Regions from separate parts of the Rhizobium sp. YTU87027 genome, predicted to be linked through region 1. Evidence: riboswitches for the same ligand, from Rfam matches in the RefSeq annotation. Region 1 holds a riboswitch; the other holds the start of a gene.
The links. A riboswitch is a leader RNA that binds a small molecule or an ion and turns the genes downstream of it on or off. The one in region 1 is predicted to bind thiamine pyrophosphate.

Region 1 (14,947 bases):
TCGATGCATTCACAAAGGCAACCGGCATCAAGGTAACGATGCGCCAAGGCGGCGACATGCAGCTCGCCAATCAGATCGTTCAGGAAGGTGATGCGTCGCCGGCCGACGTTTTCCTGACGGAGAACTCTCCGGCCATGACGCTGGTCGATGCAGCTGGCCTCTTTGCGCCGGTCGACAAGGAAACGCTGGCTCAGGTCCCCGAGCAGTATCGCCCGTCTGACGGCATGTGGACCGGCATTGCTGCTCGTTCAACGGTTTTTGCTTATGACAAGACGAAGCTGACTGAGGACAAGTTGCCGAAGTCGCTGCTCGACCTTGCGGATCCGGCCTGGAAGGGTCGTTGGGGCGCTTCGCCGGCGGGCGCTGACTTCCAGGCGATTGTCAGCGCTTTGCTCGAACTCAAGGGTGAGGAAGCAACGACGGCTTGGCTCAAGGCGCTCAAGGAAAACTCCACGCCCTACAAGGGCAATAGCGTCGCGATGAAGGCGGTCAACGCCGGCGAAGTCGAGGGCGCGGTCATCTATCACTATTACTGGTTCGGCGATCAGGCGAAGACTGGTGAAAACAGCAAGAACGTTGCCCTGCACTACTTCAAGAATCAGGATCCGGGTGCTTTCGTCAGCATCTCCGGCGGCGGCGTTCTGAAGTCGAGCCAGCATGCCAAGGAAGCTCAGGCCTTCCTGAAGTTCGTTACCGGCAAGCCCGGCCAGGACATCCTTAAGAACGGCACGTCCTATGAATATGCCATCGGAAAGGATGCGGCATCGAATGACAAGCTCGTTCCGCTGGCTGACCTCAATGCACCGAAGGTCGATGCGGCCAAGCTGAACAGCAAGAAGGTGACGGAACTGATGACAGCCGCTGGCATCATCTAGTCTTTCTGTCAGAGGCCCTGCGGGTCAAAACTGTTGCTTTTGGCTCAAGAAAAACGTAGGGCATGACGAAATCGGCAACCGCCCTATCATAGGCGGTTGCCTTCCTTTTTCAGCGTATGAAGGCGCGGCCTTGCTGCAGGACAACAGATTGCTTGTTCCCGGTCATGAAAGGCCGATGGCGCGGTCGGTGGCGGGAATAGATCGGCTGCGTGCACGTCTGCCCCACGCTGCCGTCATCTTTTTTGCCTCCGTTGTGGCGCTGTTCAGTCTGGTGCCGCTCGGTTTCATAGGCTGGATAACCTTCGATGTCGGTTGGCAGACCGTCAAGGAATTGGTGTTCCGCGCGCGCGTTGGCGAGCTGCTCGTCAACACGGTGCTGCTGGAAGCATTTACCATTCCACTGTCGATTGCCCTTGCCGTGACACTGGCCTGGCTGGTCGAGCGGACGGATATACCCTTCGCGCGGCTGTGGTCGTGGCTGGCGGTTGCGCCGCTCGCGGTGCCGGCCTTCGTCCATAGCTACGCGTGGATCAGCCTCGCCCCCGGCATGCGCGGGCTGCAGAGCGGCGTCTTCGTTTCCGTGCTTGCGTACTTCCCGTTTCTCTATCTGCCGGTCGCCGCTGCCCTGCGCCGGCTTGACCCCGCCATTGAGGACGCCGCTTCTTCCCTTGGCCTCGGGCCTTGGCGTTTGTTCTTCCGCACCATCCTGCCACAATTGCGCTTCGCCATCTGCGGTGGTTCGCTGCTGATCGCGCTGCATCTGCTGTCGGAATACGGTCTCTTCGTGATGATCCGTTTCGACACCTTCGCAACGGCGATCGTCGATCAGTTCCAATCCGCCTACAATAGCCCGGCTGCCAACATGCTGGGTGGTGTTCTTGTCGGCTGCTGCCTGTTTCTGCTCGGCTTGGAAATCCTGCTGCGCGGCAACGAGCGATATGCCCGTGTCGGATCCGGTTCGGCGCGGCCGGCGGATCGCCGTCGGCTTGGCTGGTTCATAATGCCGGCGATCGTACTTCAGGTGGGTCTCGCGGCTTTGACGCTCGGCGTTCCCTTGGTGACGCTGGTGCGATGGCTCTATCTCGGTGGGCTCGGGGTCTGGCGCGTCGACACGATCGGCAATGCGTTTGTGCAAACCATCGTTCTCGCGGTTGCCGGCGGCGTGCTCGCGACGATTGCCGCAGCGCCAATGGCCTGGCTTTCCGTCCGAGCGCCGGGGCGTCTGCAGCGCCTGCTCGAGGCCTGCCATTATTATGTCGGATCGCTGCCGGGTGTGGTTGTCGCGCTCGCGCTGGTGACGATTACGGTCCGTCTCGTTCTGCCCCTCTATCAGACCTTTGCAACTCTTGTTGCTGCCTACATCTTGCTGTTCCTACCGCGTGCTATGGTGGGCCTGCGCGCCAGCATCGCCCAGGCGCCCGTGGAGCTGGAGCGCGCCGCGATGGGTCTTGGCCGCACGCCGGCCCAGGCAGTGAGGCAGATTACCATGCGGCTCGCCGCGCCGGGCGCAGCTGCCAGCGTCGCGCTTGTCGGTCTCGGCATCACCAACGAGTTGACCGCGACATTGATGCTGGCGCCAAATGGGGTGGAAACGCTTGCGACGAAGTTTTGGTCGCTGACCAGCGAGATCGACTACATGGCGGCGGCGCCTTACGCATTCATGATGGTCGTGCTATCGCTGCCGCTCACTCTTCTTCTCTATACCCAATCGAAACGGACTGCCGGACAATGACGCTGCTTACGATCGATCGCATCAGCAAGCGCTACGGACATGTCCAGGCATTGCAGAACATTTCACTCGATGTCGCCGCCGGCAGCCGCACGGCCGTGGTCGGGCCTTCGGGGTCGGGCAAGACGACGCTGCTGCGCATCATCGCCGGTTTCGAGCAGCCTGATGACGGCCGTGTGACGCTTAGCGGCGAGCTTCTGGCGGACGGTCCGGTGGTGGTGCCCGCGCACAAGCGAGGCATCGGTATCGTGTCGCAGGATGGCGCGCTGTTTCCGCATCTGAGCGTCGCCGACAATATTGGCTTCGGCTTCGAGCGCGGTGCGCCCGATCGCGAACGACGCGTCATCGACCTGCTCGATATGGTCGAGCTTGACCGCAACATGCTCACCCGCCGGCCGCACCAGCTTTCCGGCGGCCAGCAGCAGCGCGTCGCGCTTGCCCGCGCGCTCGGTCGCAAGCCGCGCCTGATGCTGCTCGATGAACCGTTTTCGGCTCTCGATACCGGTCTGCGCGAGAATATGCGCAAGGCCGTCGCGCGCGTTCTCCAGTCGGCGGGCATCACGACGATCCTCGTCACACATGATCAGGCGGAAGCGCTCTCCTTCGCCGATCAGGTCGCCGTCCTGCGGGAAGGCAGATTGATCCAGGCGGGTTCACCGCAATCGGTTTACTTGCAGCCCATTGATCGCGAGACAGCTCTTTTTCTCGGAGACGCGGTTATGCTTCCGGCCGTTGTTCGCAATGGTTTTGCCGATTGTGCGCTCGGCCGCGTCGCTGTCGATGGCAGCCATAAAGGCAAGGTCGAGATCATGCTGCGGCCCGAACAGATCAGGGTCGTTCCCGATGAAAGCGCGCAGACCTATCGCGGACGGGTCGTCGAGGTCGAATTCGGCGGGGCGACCTGCACCGTCGCGGTGTCGCTTGAAGGCGTCGCCCTTCCGCCGATCATGGTCAAGACGTCAAGCGTGGCGCTTCCGGAGCGCGGAGATCATGTTCGTCTCGACATCGCCGGCAAGGCGCACGTTCTCGGAAGTCGCTGATCAGGCGATCTTCAGTTCGGAACTCTCATCTTCCGATAACCAGCCACCTCTAAATCCTGCTAGCTCAAGACCGCGTCGGATGACCGGTGAACGGCGCATAAGACCCCAGATGAAGTCCGAGCGATCATTTTCGATCGTCATGACCAGAAGACCCTGATCGATGCCGACGCAGCGGTCGTCGACCCAGCCTTCAGGCCGCTTGGTCTTGACGGTCGGGTTGAATCCACCGGGGAAGCGATCCTCGTAGAGCAGGTTCGGATAGGTCGATATCAGGGCGCGAAGGCCATCGAGCGACGCTTGGCGGTCATATGGGAGCGATGCGAGTGCTGCCCAGGGTGCGATCGTGCCGTCATCTGGTCCGAGCGGTGCGCCACGCGCTGCATAGCCGAGTACGCGCGGATGGCGACCGCCACGCATGTTACGGGTCGGAGGCGGGCCGTCCGAGGCAGACAGACCCCAGATGTCCTTGCTGTAACCGACAAAATGGCCGGGATTGCGCTGCGCATAGTCCCGCTGCACGGCGATCGATACCTGCGTGTTGCGGAAATAATCCCAGTTGCGCTCGGCCATTGCCTTGTCCTGGATTCCGCGGAAATCGATCCAGGCATGCGAGAAAAGATGAATGAAAAGCGGGCCGGCATAGACATAAGGTTGATCGCCGAAAAGCATCCACGAATAGCTCGCGGTAAAGGCATCATAGCTCGACGCCGGGATTGGATGCGTCGGGGAAGCGAGCGCCAGCGTATAAAGCAGGATCGCTTCGTCGTAGCCCTGCCAGCGCCAACGCAGGAAGCCACTGCCTGGCTTCCAGCCCATGCATACGGTCTGGCCTTTGTTCAGCGCCCAGTGCCAGTCGATTCTTTCGTAGACCAAACTCGCGAGCCTACGGATCTCCGTCTCGGCTTCGGTGTTGCGGTCGAAATAGGCCGTAGCGGTCAACATGCCTGCCACGAGAAGCGTGGTGTCGATCGTCGACAGCTCGCTGTTCCAGGCGCGGTGGCCGGTGTCCATATGCAGGAAGTGATAGAAGAAGCCGCGATAGCCGATCGCGTGCCGCTCACGACCTTGGTGGCCGTTGGCAAAGAAACAAAGCGTCTTCAGCGTGTAGTCGATCGCTTCGGAGCGCTGCATCCAGCCACGCTCGACAGCGACGGGATAGGACGACAGGGAGAAGCCGACCGCGGCGATGCTGCAGGGAACGCCCGCGATGGACGTGTCCGGGACCAAGCCGTTGTCCGGATTGTAGTGCTTCGGGAAATAATTAAATGCGCCTCGCTGAAGCCTGTCGATCAGTGCGGCGTCCGTTTCCTCGGTCCGTTGTAACATACGTGCCAAGCCCAACTTGTTGTCCAGCCCCCGGTTCAACATGGTCAAGCACGATCCGCAAATCAATCATTTTTGAAGGGGTTGCGACTGAACGACCCATCGGTCGTTCTGCTCTGCTACCGACCCAAGGGCATTTCCACTCCGCGCCAAGAAGCGGTGGCAGCAAGCCACTGCCGCGTTCGTGTCTCCGGATCGGGGTGCAGGGTAATATCGGTCACGACGGCTGCGCTGTCGGCGCCCCGAGACAAAACGCCCTCGATTCGATCGACGTTCAGCCCGCCGATAGCGACGAGCGGCAGGTCGCCGACGCGCGCTTTCCATATGCGGAGGCGCTCGAGTCCCTGCGGCGACCACTTCATTTGCTTGAGGATGGTCGGATAGACCGGACCGAGCGCGACATAGTCCGGCTTTGCCGCCATCGCCGTCTCGAGCTCGGCATCGTCGTGGGTGGACAGCCCGAGCTTCAGGCCGGCCGCTCGAATGGCACCGAGATCGGCCGCTTCCAGATCCTCCTGACCGAGGTGGACGAAATCGCATCCTTCATCGATGGCAAGCTGCCAGTAGTCGTTGACGATCAGTTGGCAGCCATGTGCGGCGCAAATTGCCTTTGCAGTCCGGATTTCGGTGCGCAGCTCGGTCGGTTCCCTATTCTTGATCCGCAACTGCACAAGCTTGACCCCGAGCGGCACCAGCCGCGCGATCCATTCGACGCTGTCGACGATGAGATAGAAGGGATCGAGCTTCATGCAAAGACGGCCTTTCCGATGATGGGTGTCGACGGAACAGCAACATCGCGTGGTTCGAGCATGCCCGCACCGAAAGCCTCGCGGCCGGACTCGATCGCCTTGGCAAATGCACTGGCCATGGCAACAGGGTCGCCCGCACCGGCGACGGCGGTATTCAAGAGGACGGCATCGAAGCCGAGCTCCATGACTGATGTCGCGTGCGACGGCCGGCCGATTCCGGCGTCGACGATGAGTGGAACGTCAGGAAAATGCGCGCGCATGGAACGCAGAGCAGAGAGGTTCAGCGGTCCCGCAGCACTGCCGATCGGGGCGCACCAGGGCATCAGCACCCGGCAACCCGCTTCGAGCAGCTTTTCCGCCACCACGAGGTCGTCGGTCGTGTAGGGGAAGACCTCAAAGCCTTCGGCTGAAAGGATGCGTGCGGCCTCCACCAGGCTGAAAACGTCTGGCTGAAGCGTATCGTGGTTGCCGATCACCTCCAGTTTGATCCAATTGGTGCCAAACAACTCGCGCGCCATCTTGGCTGTCAGCACGGCCTCTGAAACCCCATGACAGCCGGCTGTATTCGGCAGAACACGAACGCCAAGCGCGCGGATCATTTCGAAGAAGGCACCACCGCTTCGTCCGCCGGCGGTCTCGCGGCGGAGCGAGACGGTGACGATCTCCGTTCCTGACCGTTTGACGGCCTCCGCAAGGATCGCGGGTGATGGATATCGTGCGGTACCGAGAAGCAGACGGGAAGAGACTTCAGTATCGTAAAGCGTCAGCATGGTCAGCCCCCTTGCATCGGCGACAGGATTTCGATCCTGTCATTGTCGTTGAGTGCGTGGTCGGCGCGATCCTCGCGGTGGACGATTTCGCCGTTGACGGCGGTCGCCAGCCAATCGCCTTCATATTCCATCAGCGTCAGCAACTCCGACAACGTCGCGGCAATCAGGTCGTGTTGCTCGCCATTGACGATCAATCTCATCGGTTACTTCCTCCTGTTTTGGTTCGGGAGAAGACAAGGTCTGCGGCCTCCTCCGCCATCGCGGGTGCCAGCAGGAAGCCGTGGCGATAGAGACCGTTGAGCACGACAGCATCACGCTCGCGGGTCGCGCGGGGAAAATTGTCGGCGAACGCCGGTCGGACACCGACCCCGGTTTCGACGACGGCCGCGTCCGCAAAGGCGGGATGCACGGCATAGGCAGCGTTCAGCAGCTCCATCATTGAACGTGCCGAGATCGGGCCGCCGAACTCCGTTTCGATCATGGTGGCACCCACCATGAACAAGCCGCCTCCACGTGGAACGATATATACGGGGAAGCGGGGATGCAGCAGGCGAACGGCTCTGGCGAGGGCGACTTCGTCGGTTTTCAGATAAAGCATTTCGCCGCGAACGCCGCGAAGCCCGCTCGTTTGCCCAATGCGCGCCGCGCCCGTGCAATCGACGATGTCGTCGTAGCCGGCGGTTTCGGTCGCTTGGTCAATGAATGCGACATGCCGGTCGACGAGCTTATCTCGCAGCAGACCCAACACGCGCCTTGGATTGAGATGTCCTTCCAGCGGGAAGAACAGGGCTCGCCTGAAGCGCCCAGCGAAAGCCGGTTCCAACGCGGTGATTTGGTCTTCGTCCAACCATTCATAGTCGCTGGTGCGACCGGCGAAGCGATCGAGTTCGCCCTGATCGCGCGCGGGAGCAACAACCAGCGTTCCGTTGCGGCGGACCTCGCCCGGCAGCATCATGTCCCACCGGTCGATGGCGTCGCGGCCGCGCAGCAATATGGCTTCCTCGGCGCTTTCGCGTTCACACCAGGGCGCGAGCATGCCGCCCGCGAGCCAGGAGGCTGTTTGGCTGAAGCCTGGACACGGATCCACGACGGTTACGTCGGCGCGGCGAAGGCTGAGTTCGTGCGCGACCGTGAGGCCGGCAACACCGGCCCCCTTGACAAGGACGCGCATTTTCAGTCGCGCGTCCCTTGGACGGTGTCGATCGGCATATAGAGATCGCCGCCCTCGCGGTATTTTGCCGCCATGGCGTCGAGTCCTTCCTTCTGTGCCTCGGCGCGGATGTCGTGCGAGATCCGCATCGAGCAGAATTTCGGGCCACACATCGAGCAGAAGTGCGCCACCTTGTGGGCTTCCTTCGGCAGCGTTTCGTCGTGGAAGCTGCGGGCCGTCTCCGGATCGAGCGACAGGTTGAACTGATCCTCCCAGCGGAATTCGAAGCGGGCGCGTGACAGGGCGTCGTCGCGCACCTGAGCGGCCGGGTGTCCCTTGGCGAGATCGGCGGCATGGGCAGCGATCTTGTAGGTGATGACGCCGGTCTTCACATCATGGCGGTCCGGAAGGCCTAGGTGCTCCTTCGGGGTGACGTAGCAGAGCATCGCCGTGCCGAACCAACCGATCATGGCAGCACCTATGCCCGAGGTGATGTGGTCGTAGCCGGGGGCGATGTCGGTCGTCAGCGGTCCAAGCGTGTAGAAAGGCGCCTCGCCGCAGACGGCGAGCTGCTTGTCCATGTTTTCCTTGATCTTGTGCATCGGCACGTGGCCGGGTCCTTCGATCATCACCTGGCAGTCCTTGGCCCAGGCGATCTTCGTCAGTTCGCCGAGGGTTTCCAGTTCGGCGAATTGCGCGGCGTCGTTGGCATCGGCGATCGAACCCGGACGCAGGCCGTCGCCGAGCGAGAACGAGACATCATAGGCGCGGCAGATGTCACAGATCTCTTCGAAATGCTCGTAGAGGAAGCTCTCGCGGTGATGATGAAGACACCACTTCGCCATGATCGAGCCGCCGCGCGAAACGATGCCGGTGACGCGGTTGACGGTCAGCGGGATATAGTGGAGCCGGACGCCGGCATGGATAGTGAAGTAGTCGACGCCCTGCTCCGCCTGCTCGATGAGGGTATCGCGATAGACTTCCCAGGTCAGGTTCTCGGCAATGCCCTCGACCTTCTCCAGCGCCTGGTAGAGCGGAACGGTGCCGATCGGCAGCGGCGAGTTGCGGATGATCCATTCGCGGATGTTGTGGATGTTGCGGCCGGTGGATAGATCCATGACGGTATCGGCGCCCCAGCGGGCGGCCCAGACCATCTTCTCGACCTCTTCGGCCATGGACGATGTGACCGCGGAGTTGCCGATGTTGGCGTTGATCTTCACCAGGAAATTCCGGCCGATGATCATCGGTTCGGATTCGGGGTGGTTGATGTTGGCGGGGATGATCGCCCGACCGGCAGCCACCTCCTGCCGGACGAATTCCGGGGTGACGTGATCCGGAATCCGGGCGCCGAAGCTTTCGCCGTCACGCGTGAGCTCTTCCATCTGCGCCTTGCAGCCGAGATTTTCGCGGATTGCGATAAACTCCATCTCCGGCGTGATGATGCCGGCACGGGCATAGGCGAGCTGGGTGACGGCCTTGCCGTCCTTGGCGCGGAGCGGCTGGCGCTTGGCGGGAAACTCCGGCGTCAGCCGTTCGCCACTGGCGAAGCCGTTATCCTCGGGGCGCACCTGGCGGCCCTGGTAGGCTTCGACATCGCCACGTGCGAGCACCCAATTCCGGCGCAGTTCCGGAAGCCCTTGCTCAATGCTGATGTCAGCGCCTTCGACCGTATAGATGCCAGAGGAATCATAGACCGTGACCGGTGGCTCTCCCGATGTCGGGTGAACACTGATCTCGCGCATCGGCACACGGATATAAGGATGAACTTCTCCCGGGATGTAGATTTTCCGAGAGGCTGGCAGCGGGCCTGTTGTAACGGTCGGGGTGATGTTCTTTGCGGCAATATTCATGGTTTGAGGCTCCAAGTTTTAGGTTTGGAGACCCAGTCCTCAGCCGGAATGATGAAAAGACGCCGGCACCGACTCCACGCGAGAATCCAATGCCTTCGAGCGCTTGCACCGTCCCTACGCCAGTATGAACTGGATCAGGTTCAACGGGTCACTGCGCACGATAGCAGTATCTCAGCCCCTTGCCGGGACCCCCCTGGTGAATGCCAAAAGGTTAGAACCAGAGCAGCAAAGCTGTCAAGCCGACTGCCGCAACTACATGGAAAGGTCCAGAGCGCGGCCTTCGAAGAGGCGGCTCTGCGAACCCTCAAGATGCGTCTTCATCAAAGCCCGCGCGTCTTCCGCACGGCCTTCGACGATGGCGAGGTAAATCTTGTTGTGCTCCTCGTAGACCTGCTCGAGGCCCTGACGCGGACCAAGGAGCGATAGGCCGTGAAGGTGCATGCCAACGGCGATATGAGCCTTCAGGGCGTCGATCGAGGCCGTGTAGTAGTGGTTGTTGGCGGCTTCTGTGACGGCCCGATGGAACGTGAAGTCGGCGTCGGTGCGATGGAGCTGATGGCTAGTCGCCTCGCGTAGATCGGCGAGTGCTGCCGCAATTTTCTGGATCGCCGCCTCGTCACGACGCTTGGCGGCAAAGTAGGCGGCGGCAGGCTCGATCGTCAGGCGAAACTCATAGCAGCGCTGGATGTCGGCGATCGTCTTGACCGGCGAATAGGAAAGTTGCGTCGTCGGCGAACCGTGGGCGCTGACGAACGTGCCGGCGCCCTGACGGGCATACACGATGCCCTGATCGCGCAACCGTGCCAAGGCATCGCGCACGATCGGACGCGAGACGCCCAGCATCGATGCGAGCTCATGCTCGCCGGGCAGACGCGAATCCGGTGGATAGTTTCCGGAACGAATGCGCTCCTGCAACTGGTCGAAGACCCGATCGACCAGCTTGACGGCCTTGCCACGCTCCGGCTTGGCTGCCGGGGTCGTCTGGGCATTTGCCGATACACCGTTTGCTTCGTCCACTTTCATTCTCCCCGCCGGCATTGCCTATGCCGCCTGATTCTGTGCAATCAGTCTTAGCAAACTATCAGAATTCCCAAAGCCCCCCGACTTCACCGCACAGTGCAGATGCAGGCCGTCGGATGTGGTTACATCAAACCATGGAATGCCCGCTTCGATCTCGCCCTTCGGCCTCAGGGTTCGAATTCCAAGTTCGCGAAATACCGCCAGCGCCGTATCGCCTCCACCGACCATCAGCATCTCCGGGCTCGTTGCGTTTATGATTGATTTTACGCCTTTCGCGAAGCGGTCGGCAACTGCTGCTGCCTCGCTGGTGATTTCGCCTGTGCAGCGCAGAAGGATTGGCAAGCCAAATCGTGCTTCGGGAGGCAATGCTCCCATGGGCGCATCGATAGTCGAGACTAGGCCACCGGAACTTTCCAGTTTGGCCATCTGCGCCGCCGTGATGGGATCGCGCGAGCCGAAAGCAAAAACCGTCCGGGATGACGTCGCAAAGGGATTGTTTGCGCTATTCGGCTGGCCGATCTTGCGGGCAAGCGCACTGCCGATACCTCGGGCACCGACGGCTAGGGTCCTACTCCAGTCATATGCATCAACCACCCGGTCGAGATCGCTGTCCGTTTCGGCGTCGCGGACGGCCACTTGACGGTCGCTCGTCCCGAAGAGAACGGGGATCGGTAGCGCCTCACCGACGCCACGGCCGACCACGTGGCCGCTGCGGGTCAACCGCTCCTGATCGGGAATGGCGGGTGACACGACGATCGCCTCGTGGCCGAAGACGGCAGCCAGAGCTGCGCTTTCCGCTGCAACATTCCCCTTGAGCCGGGAGTCGATCTTTTTCAGAACGATCTGAGGCGAGGCGGCAAGAAGGGCCTTCGCCGCAGCGCTGACCTTTCTTGCCGCTTCCTCCTCCGGGAGAGCTCTTGAAGCCGTGTTGACCACCGCGACCTCGCAATCGGTCGCAAGCGTTTCCGATATGGCTCCGACGTCGATCGCAACAGCGACGGAAAGTCCGGCGTCGACGAAGGGGGTTCCCGTGTCGAGCGCGCCGGTCAAATCGTCAGCGATGATCGCGACCTTTAGCGTCATGCAGTCTGTCCTGTGTTGACGGCGTGGCAGGCGACAAGGTGGCCGGGTTTGGCTTCCCTCCACTCCGGCACGACCTTGCTGCACACGTCCATGGTGATCGGGCAGCGCGAATGGAAGCGGCAGCCGCTCGGTGGGTTGAGCGGGCTCGGCACGTCGCCCTGCAGGATCTGGCGCTTGCGCGTGCGTTCCAGCTCCGGATCCGTTTCCGGAACGGCAGAGAGCAGCGCCTTCGTGTAGGGATGCAAAGGGTTTTCGAACAGTTCCTCGCGCGTCGCAAGTTCCGCCAGGCGGCCGAGATACATGACACCGACGCGCGTGCTGATATGGCGCACGACGGCCAGATCATGGGCGATGAACAAATAGGTCAGGCCATATTTTTCCTGCAGATCGAGCAGGAGATTGATGATCTGCGCCTGGATCGAGACGTCGAGCGCCGAGATCGCCTCATCGCAGACGATGAATTTCGGCTGGCAGGCGAGTGCGCGAGCGATGACGACACGCTGCCGCTGGCCACCGGACAGCTCATGCGGATAGCGCTGTGCAAAGCGGGTGGGCAGGCCAACGTCGGTCAGCAGTGTGGCGATCTTGTCCTTGAGCTCCGCTTTGGTGCAGAGCTTGTGGAAGAGGATCGGCTCGCCGATCGCCTCACCGATCGTCATACGTGGATTGAGTGTTGAATAGGGATCCTGAAAGACGATCTGCAGGTCGCGGCGGAAGGGCCGCATTTGCTTTTCATCCATCGTCGCCAGATCCTGCCCCTTGTACACGACCTTGCCTGATGTCGCCTTGTAGAGGTTGAGGATGGTGAAGCCGGTCGTCGACTTGCCGCAGCCGGATTCACCGACCAGCGAGAGCGTCTCGCCTTCCATGATGTCGAGATTGACGTTGTCCAGCGCATAGACCGTCGCCGAGCGCTCGCCGAAGGCGCCGAGCTTGACGTGGAAATGCTTGACGAGGTTTTCGACCCTCAGCAGCGGTTGAGTACCCATCACGCAGCCTCCTGCATTTTCTGGACGACGAAGCAGGCCGTGCGGTGGTTTCCTGCGCCTGATAGCGGTTCGAGTTTCGGCACGCGCTCGTGGCAGACGGCTTCCGCCAGCGGACAGCGCGGTGCAAAGGGGCAGCCCTTGGGGCGGCGGCCCGGCTCCGGCGGCGTACCGCCGATGGAGCTAAGCCGGCTTGCAGGCGCATCCGACAGCTTCGGGATCGAGGCCAAGAGGCCACGCGTATACGGATGGCTGGGGCGGGCATAGAGCTCGTCGACCGGTGCATCCTCGACCACGGTGCCGGCATAGAGCACGGCGACGCGATCGACGAGACCGGCGATCAGCGCCAGGTCATGGGTGATCCAGACAACCGACATACCGAGCTTGGCGCGCAGGTCCTTCACGAGGTCGACGATCTGCGCCTGGATGGTGACGTCAAGCGCCGTCGTCGGCTCGTCCGCGATCAGCAGTTTCGGATTGCAGGCAAGGCCGATCGCGATCATCACGCGCTGGCGCATGCCGCCGGAAAGTTCGTGCGGATAGGCCTGCAGACGCTCTTCCGGACCGGGAATACCGACGAGGCGCAGCAGTTCGACGGCGCGAACGCGAGCCTCTGCCTTCTTCATGCCGCGGTGATAGATCAGCGGTTCGCAGATCTGGTCGCCGATGCGCATGACTGGGTTGAGCGAGGTCATCGGATCCTGGAAGACGAAGCCGATATCGCCGCCGCGCACCTTGCGCAGTTCCTTATTCGACATCTTCTGCAGGTCCTGGCCGTCGAAGCTCGCCGACCCCTTGGTGACCTTGATCTTGTTCGGCAGTAGCCGCATCAGGCTCAGCATCGTCAGGCTCTTGCCGCAGCCGGACTCACCGACGACGCCAAGCGTCTCGCCCTTGTTGACGTGAAGGTCGATGCCATCGACCACGACCGCCGGGCCGTTTCTGCCGTCGATTTCGACCGTCAGGCCGCGGACATCGAGCAGTTTCTCGTTAGATCGCGTCGTGTTCATCACTTGGAACCCCGCGGATTGAGTGCGTCGTTGAGGCCATCGCCGAGGAAGCTGAAGGCAACCGAGGCAAGGCCGAGAACGGCGGCCGGAGCGGCCAGCAGATGCGGGTAGTGCTGCCAGACGCGCAGGCCATCCGAGATCATGTTGCCCCAGCTTGGGGTCGGTGGGTTGACGCCGATGCCGAGGAAGCTGAAGGCGCTCTCCAGAACCATGGCAGTGCCAAGGCCGGCGCTGACGGAGACGATCAGCGGACCAAGCGCATTTGGAATGACGTAGCGCTTCATGATGATCCAGTTCGAAAGGCCGAGTGCCTGGGCGGCCGTGATATAGGGCCGGCTGCGGATCGACAGCACCTGGGCGCGAACGAGACGCGCATAGGGCGGCCATGAAATCAAGGCCATCGAGCCGAAGACCAGAATGAAGTCGACCCAAATGGTCTGGCGATAGAAGGGATCGAGCGTCGCCAGATACTGCGCCTCCATCCATTTGGTGATCGGGGACTTCAGCGATGCATTGATGACGACGACGAGGAGCAGGTTCGGCACGGACATGGTCATGTCGGTCAGCCACATGATGACGCGGTCGAACGGATTGCCGAAGAAGCCAGCGATGGCGCCGAGAATCGTGCCGATCAGAACCGCGATGACGGTGACAATGACCGCGACCAGGAAGGCCGTGCGGGTGCCGAAGACGACGCGGCTGAATACATCGCGGCCGAGATCGTCGGTGCCGAAGAGATGCTGCAGCGACGGCACGGCGTTGCGGGCCTGCAGATTCTGGCTCAGGTAGTCATAGGGCGTCAGATAGGGGCCAAAGATCGCGGTGAAAGCAAGGATTGCCACGACGATCAGGCCGAAGACGGCAAGCTTGTTGCGCTTCAGGCGATACCAGGCGTCGCGCCAGAGGCTGACGGGTGCCTCTTCCTGAGCTGCGACGGGAGAGAGAGGGATGGCGGACATGGTCAGCGGCTCCTTCTTGCATCGTTGGCGCGCGGATCAAGCAGCGGATAGAGAACGTCGACCAGAAGGTTCGATATCATTACCAGGAAAGATCCGATGAGCGTGATCGCCAGAATGACGGGGTAGTCGGAATTGGTCAGTGCCTGCACGGTCAGGCGACCGAGGCCGGGAAGACCGAAGACGAGCTCCACGAAGATCGCGCCATTGACAATGGTGATCATGATCAGACCAAGCTGGGTGACGACGGGGGTGAGCACCGGTCGCAGGATATGGCGCAGCGCCACGACCATCTCGGGCACACCCTTGGCGCGGGCGGTGCGGACGAAATCCTCCGACAGCACCTCGATGACGGCGGCGCGCGTCTGGCGGACGATCAGCGCGATTGGCTGGAATGAGAGCACGA
Region 2 (14,947 bases), on a different replicon from region 1:
GAGGCAGCGCGTGCCACCCGCCAGTCGATGGAATTCCTGAAGGGTTGTGATTCCGTGCACGTCACGATTGTTGACCCTGTCGCGAGAAGCTGGGAGAACGGCGAAGAGCCCGGATCCGATATCGCCATGTTCCTGACCCGCCACGGCGTGAAGGTCGAGGTCGATCGGGTGGCCAGCGGCGGGCGCCGCGTGGACGAAACCTTGCGCCAACATGCCACGGACGTGGCAGCCGACATGGTGGTCATGGGTGCCTACAATCACCCGCGCATACAGCAACGCCTGTTTGGAGGCGTCACCCGTTCGATGCTGAAGGACAGCCAGGTTCCGCTCTTCCTATCGCGGTAGTGGAAACTTCGAGCGACCGTGCCGGTCGGCCTGGCCGCTCGAAGCAATGAACCATGTCATGTCTCGGGAGGACGTCATGAAGCCACAGTTTCATCTGCCATTGACCACGCATCCAGAAGCGAGTTCGTTTGCGATAATCGAGAACGCCATCCAGTTTTCGTTGCATCAGGGTGCCGACCTTGTCGCCAGCCTCGCTGCCGCGCGACGCCATCGTCACGAAGTGGCCGAGACATATTCAGACGACGACGAGTTCCAGGCCGATCGCTTTGATCGGGATGTCGCAGCACAGCTCGTCAGGCATTTGCGAGAGCGGGCCGAACGGGTTGGTCTCGACGTGAGGCTTGTCCCCACTGATGCCGAGGCGATGTCGGCGACGATAAGGCTCGCCGAACTTGCTCGCGCCTACGACGTTACGATCCTGGAAAACACCGAGCTGGCGAGGCCGATCATAGAAAGTCTCGTCTTTGACAGTGGTCGCCCGCTGCTTCTCATCCCGTCGGGGGACTTCTACGGTCGCATCGACAATATCGCGATCGCGTGGGATGGGAGTGCAACGGCGGCCCGCGCGGTTTCCAGCGCGTATCCGATGATCCAATCGGCGACAAAAATGACAGTGATACACGTGTGCGCTGCAGCTCCGCGGAGCGAGGTTTTTCTTGATCGCTACGTGGAGGCTCTGAAGCATTCAGGGCTCGACGTCGCGTTGGCTGCCGTGCACAGTGACGGAGAAGCCGTCACCACCGTCATCCAGGACATCGCCATTGAGGGCCATGCCGATCTTCTTGTCGCAGGTGCCTATGGGCATTCCAAACTGCACGAAACCCTCGTCGGCGGAGTGACACGCGGCCTGCTCGACAATCTCCGTATTCCGACCCTGCTTTCTCACTAGACAAGGGCTCGAAGCGCATTCAGAACCACCGCAATGTCGATCGCCTCCTGAATGAGCGCGCCTTGAACCGGGGGCAAAAGTCCGGCTCCGGCGAATGCCATCGCGACAGTAGACAGGCCAATACCAACTGCCACGCTCTGGAGTGCAATTCGCCGCGACCGACGGGCAACCTCCAACGCAGCCACTATGCCGCTCAAACCGCTTTTGAGCAGCACCAGGTCCGCAGCCTCGGCCGCGGCGGCCAGATTGCCGCGGGCGACCGCCAGTCCGACGTCTGCTGCGGCCAGTGCCGGAGCGTCATTGACGCCGTCGCCCACCATCATCACGCTGCCCAGCGCCTTCGTCCTTAAAACGATTTCGACCTTGTCTGCCGCGCTGAGATCTGCCTCGACGGCGTCCATTCCAAGACGGTCGGCGATTGCTTTTGCGACCTCGAGCCGATCGCCGCTTGCGAGCGAAATATGCTTTATGCCGAGCGTGCGGAGATCTTCGATTGCCCGAACGGCATCCCCTCTCAGAGGGTCTTCGAAACGTATTGCCCCGAACACCCTGTCATCCACACACACGAGCGCACTGGCCGAGGCGTCGGCAACCGACATTTGCGGCTCGATGCCCTTTGCTCTGACGAAGGCAGGCCCTCCGACAAGAACACGACGCCCATCGACCATCGCCTCGACACCCTCGCCCGCCACCTCGGCTGCCCGTACGGGCTTGCTGAGCAAAAGGCGCCGACTTTGCGCTTCCTTGACGATGGCCCGGCCCAATGGGTGTGCCGATGCCAGTTCCGCTGATCCCGCCAGACGCAGCAGCGCGTCCGGGTCGTCAGTGCCGAGAACGTCAGAGACCGTCGGTTGCCCGATCGTCAGGGTTCCAGTCTTGTCGAAGACGATGGTATCGATCTTCGACAAGGCTTCGAGCACAGCTGCGCCCTTGATCAGGATTCCTCTGCGGGCCGCCTTCGATATCCCCGCTACCAAAGCCACAGGAACGGCCAGGATGAGGGGACAGGGCGTCGCGACGACGAGGACCGCCAGGAGCCTGACGCTGTCTCCCGATGCCGCCACTGCAGCCGCAGCAACGAGGAGGGTAAGCCCAAGAAACCAAAGCCCCATACGGTCGGCTACTCTGAACATCGGCGCCTTGGATTGCTTGGCCTGCTCGACCAGCCGCAGGACATGCGCATAGGTGCTGTCCTTGGCCGCCTTCGATGCGATCAGATCGAACGCGTCGCCGGCGTTCGATGCGCCGCTCAGGACCACCTCGCCCTGCAAAACCCGGGCAGGCAGCGGCTCCCCCGTCAGTGCGGACTGGTCGAGGACGGCCGTGCGCCCATCCACGGTTCCATCGACGGGAACGACATCGCCACGCCGAATGAGGAGGCGGTCTCCGGGTGAGATCGCATCAATGGGCACCTCTATGAACTCGCCGTCGCTAATACGCAGCGCACTGCGGGGCACTCGGGAAAGAAGCTCAGTCATCCCGCTTTCGGCACGACGATGCGCATAGAATTCGAGAAAGTGGCCCCCGGCATACATGACCGAAACGATCGCGCCAGCGAGGTATTGGCCGAACCATAGCGCCGTGGCCATGGCCAAGGCGGCAATGAGATCAAGTCCGAACTCTTTGCGTCGAAGCTTTGAGGCAATTTCGACGAGGAGACAAGACAGCACCAGGAGGATGCCCGAAACGAGAAGAACGTTCGCAGTCGACCAACCGCCCAGCAGTGCAAGAAATAGACCGCTTACCAGAAATGCGAGAGCCAAACAGAAGAGGATAAGGGGCCAGTGCCGTCCGACAAGGAGCTTCGCACGCCCTGCGAATAAAGCCGGTTTCAAAGTTGATGTGGCTTCGAAGGATTGCATGGCGCGCGTCCTCCTTGAAAGCTGCGCTGCTGGAACTGCCTGTCATAGACCGAGTGGACTTTCAGCGACGTTTTAAAAAAAAGGCGCTCAGCGCACCAACCGCTCTTGCCATGGGCCTCGGCCGTCCCCGGATTTCAGTCCATCTTTTCCAGTCGCGCCCAGTGTGCCATTTCTCCAGAAAAAGCAGATCCAGCTTTCCCGCGCGATTGTCGCGCGACGGGACTGGCCGGGGCGATCGGCATGCCGGTCGCCGGCGTAACCTTGCAGAACATTTGCATGAGCATGTTCATGACGAGCGCGACGCGCCCATCGCAGATAGAATAGTAGACTTGGCGCGACTGGCGGCGGGTTAAGACAAGGCCTGCCTGGCGAAGTTCGGCAAGTTGCTGCGAAAGCGCCGGCTGCTTGAAACCCAACTCCTCCTGGATTTCACCGACGGCGCGCTCTCTTTGCGCGATGTAGCAAAGGAGCGTCAGCCGACTTGGGGTGCTGAACAGGCGCATGAAGTCGGCGGCCTCGACGGCCTTCTCCTGCATTTCTTCAAAAGGGAGAGGGTGACCACTCATCCGCGACGCTCCCGATAGTACCAGGAACCGCCTTCGCACGGTTCGCAGGCGTCCTCCATTGAAGCCGCAGCCGGCTCAAGCAGCGCGTCCCCATGTCTCCACCCTTCCGGAGTAAGAGCCGCTTCCCTTTCGGATGTCTGCAATGCTTCGACCAGACGAAGCAGTTCGCCAACCGATCTGCCCACGTTCATCGGATACCAAACGATGGCGCGAATGACACCTTCCGGATCGATCACGTAAGTCGCGCGCACCGTTCCGCTGTTCTCGGCAGAATTGTCCAACATCCCGTAGGCTTTCGCGATCACCATCGCCGAATCTTCGATCAGAGGGAACGGCACCTTGACGCTGAAGCTCCGTTCGATGTCACGCAGCCAGGCGACATGAGCATAAAGGCTGTCGACCGAAAGACCAAGGAGATCGCAGTTCAGTTTGGAAAAGCTATCATGGGCGCGAGCGAACGCGATGAACTCGCTGGTGCACACCGAGGTAAAGTCGGCCGGGTGAGAGAAGAACAACAGCCATCGTCCCCGGTAGCTCGAAAGGGACACTTCCCCGGCAGTCGAGCGGGCGACAAAACCAGGTGCCCTGTCGTTGATCCGCAAGGCCGCTGGCGCGGCCTCCAAATTTTCAGTCGTCGCGTTCATTTCCACCCCTGTCGACCGGCAGCACAGCCACGCTGGCATGTGTAGCAATACATACTTGCATATTTAATGTAAATATGTATATGTGCAAAAAAACTGCAAGGGAGAACCACATGCCCGGCCCGGCTATAGACACCCACCTTTCACATGCGTCCTGGATCGTCCGGCAAGCGCTTGAGGATCATTCCAAGCGGCCCGCAGTTCGCTCGTTCTTCGATCCCGCGACATTCACCGTCAGCCATGTCGTTCGCGATCAGAACTCGAAGGCCTGCGCCATCGTCGACAGCGTGCTCGACTTCGACCCGACATCCGGGCAAACGACGAACCCATCTGCTCGCGCCCTTATAGATTACGTAAAATCCGAAAGTCTGGAAGTTCTATGGCTTCTCGAGACGCATGCGCATGCCGACCACCTGTCGGCGGCGCCACTGCTGCAGGCCGAACTCGGCGGTCAGCTCGCGATCGGGCGTGAGATCGTTCGCGTCCAGGAGGTGTTCGGCAAGATCTTCAATGCCGGCACGGAGTTTCAAAGAGACGGCAGCCAGTTCGACCAACTCTTCCAGGACGGCGACCGCTTCAAGATCGGCACCCTGGATGCGACGGTTCTTCACGTTCCCGGCCACACGCCCGCTTGTCTCGCCTACGTCGTCGGCGACGCCGTCTTTCCCGGCGACACCCTGTTCATGCCCGACTATGGGACGGCGCGCTGCGACTTTCCGGGCGGTGACGCGCGCACGCTCTACCGATCGATCAAGCGCCTGACCCGGCTCCCCGACGAGGCACGCATGTTCATGTGCCATGACTACAAGGCGGCAGGTCGCGATCACTTCGCCTGGGAGACGACCGTCGGCGCCGAACGCAAGGGCAACATCCACGTGCATGAGGGGGTCAGCGAGGACGCCTTCGCCAAGATGCGAAACGATCGCGACGCCACTCTGGCGATGCCGAAGCTGATCCTCCCCTCGGTGCAGGTGAACATGCGCGCGGGCAAGCTACCGCCCGCCGAGGACAATGGCATCCATTACCTGAAGATTCCAATCAACGCACTGTAGGCGCACATGTCACACCTGAACTACATCTGGCCGCTTTCCGGCGGTCTTCTGATCGGCCTGTCAGCAGCACTTTACCTGCTGCTTGACGGTCGCATCGCCGGTATCTCCGGCTTGACCGCCTCCGCCCTCGGATGGACGGGTGCGGGCATCAGCCCGCTCGGCATCGGTTTCATTGGCGGGATCGCCGGCGGAGCGGCAATCGCGTTCACCTATTTCAGGCATGCCGAGTTGACGATTATATCGTCGCCGATGCTTCTCATTGCAGGCGGCCTGCTCGTCGGCTTCGGCACACGACTGGGCTCGGGCTGTACCAGCGGCCACGGCGTCTGCGGTCTGGCAAGACTGTCGCCGCGTTCGATCGTTGCCACAGCGACCTTCATGGTCGTTGCGGCAGCGACTGTCTACGTGATGCGCCATGTGATCGGAGGCTTGTGATGGCCAACCGCATCCTTGCTTCGATCCTCTGCGGCGTTCTCTTCGGTATTGGGCTCGTCGTATCGGATATGGTCAACCCGGCCCGCGTGCTCGCCTTTCTCGACGTCGCCGGAGACTGGGATCCGTCTCTCGCCTTCGTCATGGGCGGCGCGTTGGTCCCGTCGTCGGCAGCCTATGCGATCAAGCGATATCGGCAACGCCCGGCCTTTGATACTGAATTTCATGTTCCGACCAGCCGCTCCATAGATGCCAGCCTCGTCGTCGGCGCGGTTCTCTTCGGCCTGGGCTGGGGCCTCGTCGGTCTTTGCCCCGGCCCGGCGATCGCATCACTCGTCACCGGCCGTTGGGAGGCTGTCCTGTTCGCCGTGGCCATGATTGCAGGCATGTTCGTCTACCGCATAGCAAAATCCTGGCAAACCGCGCCGCTTCGGCTTCATTGAGCATAAGGGGCCGCCCGGCGGCTTGCGTCCATCCATGTACCTCGATCCAATGCAATATGTTCTGGGGGCCGCTTCCGGCGGCCTTGTCGGCTTGACGCTCGGGATGTTCGGCGGTGGCGGCTCGATCCTTGCCGTTCCCCTGATGGTCTATTTTGTCGGCGTTCCAAGCCCACACCTGGCAATCGGCACGAGCGCCTTTGCCGTGGCCGCCAATGCGTTCGCAAACCTCCTCGGCCATGCGCGGCTCGGCAATGTCAAATGGCGATGCGCGGGCGTCTACAGTGTCGCGGGCATCGCAGGTGCCTTCATCGGCTCGACCGTGGGCAAGATGATCGACGGACAGAAGCTGCTTGTATTCTTCGCACTTCTGATGCTCGTCGTCGGCTTCCTGATGCTTAGCAAGCGCACGGCGGAAGGCGACCCAGGAGCGCAATGCTCACGAGGCAACGTGCACAAGGTGGTCGGTTTTGGCGGACTGACGGGTGTCTTCTCCGGCTTCTTCGGTATCGGTGGTGGCTTTCTCATCGTTCCGGGTCTGATCGCCTCGACCGGAATGCCGATTCTCTTTGCGATCGGATCATCACTCGTCGCCGTCACTGCATTCGGGTTGACGACTGCGCTCAACTACGCCCTATCCGGATATGTAGACTGGTTGCTCGCAGCCGCCTTCATCGCCGGCGGCGTGGTCGGAGGATGGCTTGGTGCCAACCTCGCCCGCCATCTTTCAGCCCGCAAAGGGCTTTTGAACAGCCTGTTTGCCACCCTGATCTTCGTCGTTGCCGGCTACATGCTTTACCGAAGCCTCGCTCAGACGTTGACTGCCTGATGTCGGCGACGAGGTCGAACCTGGCCTGTCGGTCGAGTTCAAACCTCGCTGGCCTGGCCATTGCCGCGCGCAGGCTACCGACCGGTGCCGCACTGGCGCAAAGCGGCGAAACGTCGTTCGGTGGATCGTCCGCATCGGACAGGAAACCGACAGCTTTGCAGCCTTATCGATGTCCCTGTCGCCCGCAACGGGTGCTAACAGAGGATATTGTTCATGACGCTGAAACTGATCGCCGCTATCGCTATTGCATCCGCAACGCCCGCCCTTGCACTCGCAAGCCCGAGCTGCACCGTTGAACCGAAGTCCAAATGGATGTCCGAAGAAGCCATGAAGGCGAAGATCGACACCATGGGCTACAAGGTCAAGACGTTCGAGGTCACGGGCAACTGCTACGAAATCTACGGCAAGGACAAAGACGGCAATCGCGCCGAGGTCTATTTCAACCCCGTTTCTGGTGCCATTGTCCAGAAGGGTGACTGAGATGACGATGGTCTCATCGAAGAAGGAGGGCTTAGCGCCCTCCGACACTGCAAAGCGCACGATCAAGGTGTGGGATCCTGTTGTGCGCTTGTTTCACTGGACGGTGGCTGCGGCATGCATGCTCAATCTCTTCGTGCTTGAGGAGGGAAAGTACTGGCATCGCGTCACTGGATACGTCGTGGTCACCGCCATCGCCGTCCGCGTCGTCTGGGGTTTTATCGGCACGAAACACTCCCGCTTCAATGATTTCCTGCCGACGCCTTCGAAGGTGATGGATCAGATCCTGGATATCCTCAATCGCAACGAAAAGCGCTACATTGGCCACAACCCGTTGGCTTCGGTCATGATGCTGGGCCTGATGGCCTTGCTGGCGGCAACGGCGCTGACGGGCTGGATGACGACGCTCGACGCCTTCTGGGGACAAAAGTGGCTGGAGGAATTGCACGGCGCAATCGCCAACAGCATCATGGTCCTCGCTTTCGTCCATGCCGGTGTTGCCGTCATCGAAAGTTGGAGACACAGGGAAAATCTGGTCTGGTCGATGGTTACGGGTCGCAAGAAGGCATGAGGATTCTGCTGATCGAGGACAGCTCGCGGCTTCGCGACCTGCTTTGCGAAGCCATCAGGAGCGTCGGTTGGAAAATCGACGCCTTCGAAAGCGCGCAGGAAGGACGTTTCGCGCTTAAGGGCGCGCACTACGATCTTCTCCTTCTTGATCTCGGCCTGCCCGATGAGGACGGAATCGATGTTCTAAAATCACTGCGAAGTGCAAAGGTTGCAATTCCCGTTCTCGTGCTGACGGCGCGCGGTGCGATCGACGAGCGTATCGTTGGCCTCGATGCAGGCGCAGATGACTACCTTGCCAAGCCCTTCCACAATGGCGAACTGATCGCGCGTATTCGTGCCCTCATGCGGCGTGCTCCCCTCACGGCGATGCCGACATTAGAGTACGCAGACCTCCACCTTGAGATCGCGTCGCGACGCGTAACGTGCGCCGGCGCCGAAATCGCGCTCGCCCCCTCGGAGAAGGACCTGCTCGAACTTCTGATGCGCAATGGCGGCAAGGTGGTCTCCAAGATCAAGATTGAGCATGCATTTTCAGAATTCGGCGACGAAAGAAGCAGCAATGCGGTCGAGCTGGCGATCTCGAGGCTACGCAAGAAGCTCGAAGGGCATCCGACCGGCGCTTCGATCGAAACCGTCCGAGGCGTTGGCTACATGATGCGAGAGGAAGGCGCGTGAGCTCCTCACATCCTACACTCGGTGCAATCCTGACCAGACGGATTGCGTTTTTTGCAGTGCTCGCAATGATCCTGCAACTCGTCGTGATATTCTCCAACTATTATTGGAACGTCGGTGAGCTATCGCGTCTGTTTGTTGAGCAGGAAACCGAGCGCCTGGCCTCCGGTATAAGCGTGGAGGACAAAAACGTCCGCTATCAGCTTCCTGATAGCGTCAGGCAGCGCTATCAGGAGCGAGCATCCGGATACGTCGCGAGGATACGTGATGCGGCTGGCGCACTTGTGTTTTCGTCCTGCGACGACGCCTGCGAGAGCCGGTTTCTTCCAGCCGATGTCAATCCGCCGGATTTTTGGCTGAGGTCGCTGCGGCCGGGAAAGCCGTTGGCCCTTGTTGGTGGCCGTGCGTTCGCGGTTGGAAACCGACGGTTCGTCGTCGACGTCGCAACAATCGACGACCCTCAAAATGTAGTCTCCTCCGTCTTCTGGAACGAAGTCATCGAACATATGCTGGTGCCGATGAGCATCCTGCTTGTCCTGGTTCTCGGCGCCACCCTGCTCTCGGTGCGACAGGCATTGAAGCCGGTGCGTGCCGCAGCCGATGCAGCTGATGACCTTGATCCGATGGATGCACGGTCGCACCTGAATTTCGACGGGATGCCGCGCGAGGTCGCCCATCTCGCCATTGCCGTCAATCGCGCTTTCGAGCGCGTTGGCGAACTGATGACGTCACAGAAGGTTCTTACATCCGGCATAGCTCACGAAATCCGTACGCCACTTGCAGCCATAAAGCTCGAACTGGGAAACATCGACCATCCGCGTGCCCGCAAAGCGGAAGATGATCTGGATGACCTCGTACGCTTCGTCGCGGAACTAACGACGCTCGCCCGACTAGACAGCTTCGACCATGGTATCTTCGAGGCGGTCGACCTCGTCGCGCTTTCGGCCTCCGTTGTCGAGCAACTCGCACCATGGGTCTATGAGAACCGCCACTCCCTGGAGTTCAGTCCTCAAGTCGAATCCGCCCTCGTCCAGGGGGCGCCGGCGCTAATGAAGGACGCCTTGCGTAATCTCGTCGAAAACGCCGTACATCATACGCCGGCAGGCACCGGTATTCTTGTGTCCGTCAGCAGCAATATCGTTCGTGTGGAGGATCGGCATCCAGGTGGTCTGCGGCGGGACACCAGAGCGCCCGGCGGCAGTGACAACCTTGGCATCGGTTTGAAGATCGTCCGGCGGATAGCTGAATTGCATCGGGCTTCATTTCGCCAGTCCACCTCCAAGATGGGGCACGTCTTCGAGATCGTTTTTTCCGATCGACAGCCGAAACCCATGTCGCTGCGCCCTTAAGGCATGGCGACGGCCAGGATGAGAGGGAAAGACACCTGCCCGGCGACACGCGTCAGCACGCCGAAAAAGTCATGCGCGCCGATGGCGGATTCTGGCGGGGTCGCCAACTTGGGCACGGCCCGAGCCGGTCATGACGATCGCTCCCCGTTTGACGCGAGAACGCTTCAAAGGCCGGGGCCGTAGAAGGCTCTAGCGGTCGCTATTGCCCTATCGGACCGAACAGCCTGTTATGCGGTATTGCGAATCGACTTTCAAATTCGGGGGGCCCAATTGTATCGCCGCAGTCTTATTGCCATTTTAGCGCTCGCTCTTACCGCTTGCACCACAGCCACCATTGATCCGCAGAAGAAGGCCTCCATGGGCGCTGTCTATGTGGCGCCTGTGCAATTGTCCAAAGCCACTGTCTTCGGGCCAAGCGTAGGTGAGGTAAATGCAAGTTCTGGGAAAGTGCCCACCACTGTGTCAGAAGCGACATCTCGACTTCAGCGGGTCGTAGATTCGCGTGCAAACCTGCCCGAGCTCATCGGGGAGCAAGCCAGGCAAGATCTCATTGCCAAGGGATATCGCGTAGCAGACGCGGCATCAAGCGCCTCCGCCGAGCTGAAGATCAACGTGTACCACGCATTGAGCGTTCCAGTGGGCGCCAATGATGGGCGAGGGATTGCAATGACCGTCAGCGCCGAGATGGTTCGCTCATCGGATGACAAGCGGTTGATGTTCGCCGGCGAGAGCCAAATCAGGGATTCTGAAAAGAAGGGAGTTCGCATGGCACCCTACGCCGAATGGTTCACCAATGATGATTTACTCGTCGACCAGTACCGCTTGGTTGCGCGGCTACTGACAGCTCAGGCCCTTGCGGGCCTATAGGGATGTAAGAACGCGTTGGTGGCGATGTCCCGTCGAGGATATCTTCGAATGGGCACCTCTCCTACCCTTCTCGACTGCGGGTGCCGTCCAGCGTGGTCCCTCGCATCGGGCGAACGATCGGATCGACACCAATCACCAGGCTCTGCCCCCGCGAACCCATTTTATGGATGACAGCCGCGCGCTTCTCTGCGACAAGAAGCCGAAGAGAGACAGGGGCGCCTTCCGAACGGCAGGCTGAGAAGCACCCTTTGAACCTGAACCGGATAATGCCGGCGGAGGGAGTCGCTCGGGACCTCCCGCTTCCCGCGTCTGTCCCTCGCGCCTTTCTTCCCGGTCGAAAGGCACACAATGCTTGACCAAACCTCACCGGGAACCTTGCTGAGCGAATTACGAAAGCAACCGCCGCTCGTCCACTGCATCACCAACTTCGTTGCCATGAACATCGCAGCCAACGTGCTTCTGGCGACGGGCGCTTCTCCCGCCATGGTGCATGCGCAAGAAGAGGCGGGTGAATTCGCCGCAATCGCCGGCGCGCTGACAGTCAACATCGGCACACTGTCGTCGGGCTGGCTTGGCGGTATGGAGGCGGCCGCTGTCGCGGCCCGTCAGTCCGGAAGACCATGGGTTCTCGATCCGGTCGCCCATTATGCCACGAGTTTTCGTCGTACGGCCGTGGGTCGGCTGCTGGAGCTCGGCCCCGCCGTCATTCGCGGCAACGCCTCCGAAATCATCGCGCTTGCCGGCGGCGCAAGCCGCGGTCAGGGCGTCGATAGCCGTGACGGTGTCGAACAGGCCGAAGAATCCGCCCGGCTGCTTGCCAGGGCGCATGGAGCGACCGTTGCAGTGACAGGCGTCGTTGACTTTGTCACAGACGGCGAACGGGCGGCGCGCATCGAGGGCGGCTCGGCATTGATGCCTCAGGTGACCGCGCTCGGCTGTTCTTTGACCTGCCTTGTGGGAGCTTTCACAGCAGTTCGCCCGGATGCGCCTTTCGCAGCAGCGGTTGCGGCGCTTGCGACCTTTGCTGTCGCCGGCGAGATGGCAGCCGGCAAGGCAAACGGCCCCGGCTCGTTTTCACCAGCGTTCCTCGACGCGCTCGCAGCGCTCGACGCCTCCCTGCTTGATCGCGATGCCAAAGTGTTTGCCGCATGAAACACCTCGATCTTTCTCTCTACCTCGTCCTCGACCCCGACCTTTGTGCCGCCTTCGGGATGGTGGAGACTGCACGTGCCGCGGTCGCCGGCGGGGCAAAAATAGTGCAGTTGCGCGACAAGCGTGCGGACACCGCCCGCATGATCGACACCGGGCGGGCACTCCGGGCGGTTTTGTCTGGCAGTGGCGCGCGGCTTATCGTCAATGACGACGTGGAGGCGGCGATCGCAATCGGTGCCGACGGCCTGCATATCGGACAGGAGGATATCGATACGCCGACTGCCCGGGCACGGATTGGGCCGGACATGATCCTCGGGCTCTCGGTCGAGACCGAGGCGCTGGCCGCGGCGGTCGATCCGGACATCGTGGACTATGCCGGTATCGGCCCGGTATTTGCGACGCCGACGAAAGCGGACCACAAGGAGCCGATCGGTTTTGCCGGGCTTGCTCGCCTGGTGCGGATCTGTCCCGTTGCCTCAGTCGCGATCGGCGGCCTTAAGGCCGCCCATGTCGGGGATGTCTTTGCGGCCGGCGCTGACGGTCTTGCCGTCGTCTCGGCGATCTGCGGCACGCCTGACCCGGAGGCTGCGACCCGTGACATCGCCAGAAACATCAAGAAGGTTTACGGATGATCCGCAATGTTCTCTCCATAGCCGGTTCCGATCCGTCGGGTGGGGCCGGAATCCAGGCCGACTTGAAGGCATTCTCTGCCCGCAGCGTCTACGGCATGGCAGCCTTAACCGCGCTGACGGCGCAAAATACGCAGGGTGTGTCTGGTGTTCATCTGGTTCCCGCCGCCTTCGTTGCCGACCAGATCAGAGCGGTCTTTGCCGATGTGCGCATTGACGCAATCAAGATCGGCATGATTGCCAATGCAGAGATCGCCGATGCGGTGGCCGATGCGATCGAGCCTCACAAGGGTATACCGATCGTCCTTGATCCCGTCATGGTGGCCAAGGGTGGCGCTGCCCTCCTCGATCTGTCTGCGGTCGAAGTCCTTAAAGGGCGCCTGCTGCCGCTGGCGACACTGCTCACACCCAATCTGCCGGAAGCCGCAGCACTCCTGCATGGAGCGACGGCTGAGACGCGCGCGGAAATGGCGGATCAGGCGCAAAGCCTGCGGGCGCTCGGCCCCGAGGCCGTGCTGGTCAAAGGCGGCCATCTGTCTGGCCATGAGAGCCCGGACGTCCTCGCGACCACCGCAGGGCTGTGCTGGTTCGAGGCGGAGCGGATACCAACGGCGAACACGCATGGCACGGGCTGCACACTGTCGAGCGCGCTTGCAGCCGAACTTGCAAAGGGTGCCGCGCTGCCCAAGGCGGTGGCGGATGCAAAGGCCTACCTTGCCGAAGCCGTGGCGCATGCAAACACGCTGAGTGTCGGCTCCGGTCATGGGCCGGTCCAGCATTTTTTTGAATTCTGGCCGATGGCGCCCAACGGAACCGAAAAACGGCGGTAACAACCAATGGGGGCTATCCTTTGTGCGCCCCGGAGGGATGATCCCGGAGCCTTCCTTGTGCAATCGCGCATGCGAACATTATAAAAAAAGCTCAGCGTCTCCCGAGGAACCTTTCCCAGCGAGAACGCGCCTTGGCAATACGATTGATCGCAAGTAGCGCTTTGCGGAAGAGACAATCGGCCCGTTGGGACCAGCAACGCTTGATCGAGCCCTGCGAAAAAACTGGCGCGTTGAAAGCTGACTGAAAGCTCGGGCTGCTAATCCTTTTTCCACGCACCGGGCAAATATGCGTTTGGAGAGCGTTGCGCCGGTGCCATACGCAACAGGGAGGAATTCATGCGTTTTCATCGCAGCTTCGTGCGCGCTTTTTCCATGTCTGCTCTGGCCATTGCCGGGCTTTTCGCTACAACCTCGCTTGCCGGCGCATCCGAAAAGATCACTATCATGGTCGGCGGCTATGAAAAGCAGATCTATCTGCCGGCCAAGCTCACCGAAGCACTGGGTTACTTCAAGGATGAAGGGCTCGATGTCGAATTGCTCAACGAGGCCGCTGGCGTTGATGCCGAAAACCAGCTTCTCGCCGGGGCGGTCCAGGGTGTGGTTGGCTTTTATGACCACTGCGTCGACCTTCAGGCCAAGGGCAAGTTCGTCCAGTCTGTTGTCCAGTTCAGCCAGGCGCCCGGCGAAGTGGAAGTCGTTTCCAACAAATATCCCGACGTGAAAGGCCTTGCCGACCTCAAGGGCAAGAATCTGGGCGTGACGGGGCTCGGCTCCTCGACAAACTTCCTGACCCTCTACATGGCATCCAAGGCCGGCCTTTCCGGCGGCGACATTGTCACCGTGCCGGCTGGCGCCGGGGCGACCTTCATCGCCGCCATGCAGCAGGACCAGATCCAGGCGGGCATGACGACCGAGCCCACCATCTCGCGTCTCGTGAAGACTGGCGACGCTCGCGTCCTCGTCGATTTGCGTACCGTCGATACCACGCGCGCAGCGCTCGGGGGTACCTACCCCGCCGCCTCGCTGTACATGGAGACGGCCTGGGTGGATGAGCACAAGGAAGAAGTGCAGAAGCTTGCCAACGCCTTCGTCAAGACCCTGAAATTCATCAATACCCATTCCGCCGCCGAGATCGCCGAGAAGATGCCGAAGGATTTCTACGTCGGTGACAAGGATGGATACGTAAAGGCGCTCGAAGCGGGCAAGGGCATGTTTACGGCCGACGGCGTGATGCCGCAAGACGGTCCGAAGACGGTCCTCGCCGTGCTCTCGGAGTTTTCCAAGAACGTCAAGGGCAAGCAGATCGACCTGTCCAAGACCTATACGAGCGAATTCGTGAAGAACG

Region 2: linked by a shared signal. The riboswitch ahead of thiM (hydroxyethylthiazole kinase) and the one ahead of thiC (phosphomethylpyrimidine synthase ThiC) in region 1 are both predicted to bind thiamine pyrophosphate.

The regions. Positions count from the first base shown of each region.
Region 1 is NZ_CP098440.1:3,212,436-3,227,382, reverse strand. Features, by position in the region: gene NBG89_RS16010 (iron ABC transporter substrate-binding protein) at 1-875, shown strand, start outside; gene NBG89_RS16005 (ABC transporter permease) at 1,051-2,607, shown strand; gene NBG89_RS16000 (ABC transporter ATP-binding protein) at 2,604-3,644, shown strand; gene NBG89_RS15995 (glucoamylase family protein) at 3,645-4,970, opposite strand; gene NBG89_RS15990 (thiamine phosphate synthase) at 5,087-5,716, opposite strand; gene NBG89_RS15985 (thiazole synthase) at 5,713-6,486, opposite strand; gene thiS (sulfur carrier protein ThiS) at 6,489-6,686, opposite strand; gene thiO (glycine oxidase ThiO) at 6,683-7,657, opposite strand; gene thiC (phosphomethylpyrimidine synthase ThiC) at 7,660-9,486, opposite strand; TPP riboswitch at 9,580-9,691, opposite strand; gene NBG89_RS15965 (FadR/GntR family transcriptional regulator) at 9,739-10,503, opposite strand; gene NBG89_RS15960 (four-carbon acid sugar kinase family protein) at 10,528-11,589, opposite strand; gene NBG89_RS15955 (ABC transporter ATP-binding protein) at 11,586-12,578, opposite strand; gene NBG89_RS15950 (ABC transporter ATP-binding protein) at 12,578-13,585, opposite strand; gene NBG89_RS15945 (ABC transporter permease) at 13,585-14,544, opposite strand; gene NBG89_RS15940 (ABC transporter permease) at 14,547-14,947, opposite strand, start outside.
Region 2 is NZ_CP098441.1:1,352,830-1,367,776, reverse strand. Features, by position in the region: gene NBG89_RS25325 (universal stress protein) at 1-345, shown strand, start outside; gene NBG89_RS25320 (universal stress protein) at 422-1,234, shown strand; gene NBG89_RS25315 (heavy metal translocating P-type ATPase) at 1,231-3,096, opposite strand; gene NBG89_RS25310 (ArsR/SmtB family transcription factor) at 3,231-3,662, opposite strand; gene NBG89_RS25305 (peroxiredoxin) at 3,659-4,306, opposite strand; gene NBG89_RS25300 (MBL fold metallo-hydrolase) at 4,417-5,355, shown strand; gene NBG89_RS25295 (YeeE/YedE family protein) at 5,362-5,790, shown strand; gene NBG89_RS25290 (DUF6691 family protein) at 5,790-6,230, shown strand; gene NBG89_RS25285 (sulfite exporter TauE/SafE family protein) at 6,265-7,056, shown strand; gene NBG89_RS25280 (PepSY domain-containing protein) at 7,270-7,536, shown strand; gene NBG89_RS25275 (cytochrome b/b6 domain-containing protein) at 7,538-8,104, shown strand; gene NBG89_RS25270 (response regulator transcription factor) at 8,101-8,778, shown strand; gene NBG89_RS25265 (sensor histidine kinase) at 8,775-10,124, shown strand; gene NBG89_RS25260 (hypothetical protein) at 10,395-10,991, shown strand; TPP riboswitch at 11,193-11,289, shown strand; gene thiM (hydroxyethylthiazole kinase) at 11,340-12,143, shown strand; gene thiE (thiamine phosphate synthase) at 12,140-12,775, shown strand; gene thiD (bifunctional hydroxymethylpyrimidine kinase/phosphomethylpyrimidine kinase) at 12,772-13,602, shown strand; gene NBG89_RS25240 (ABC transporter substrate-binding protein) at 13,939-14,947, shown strand, end outside.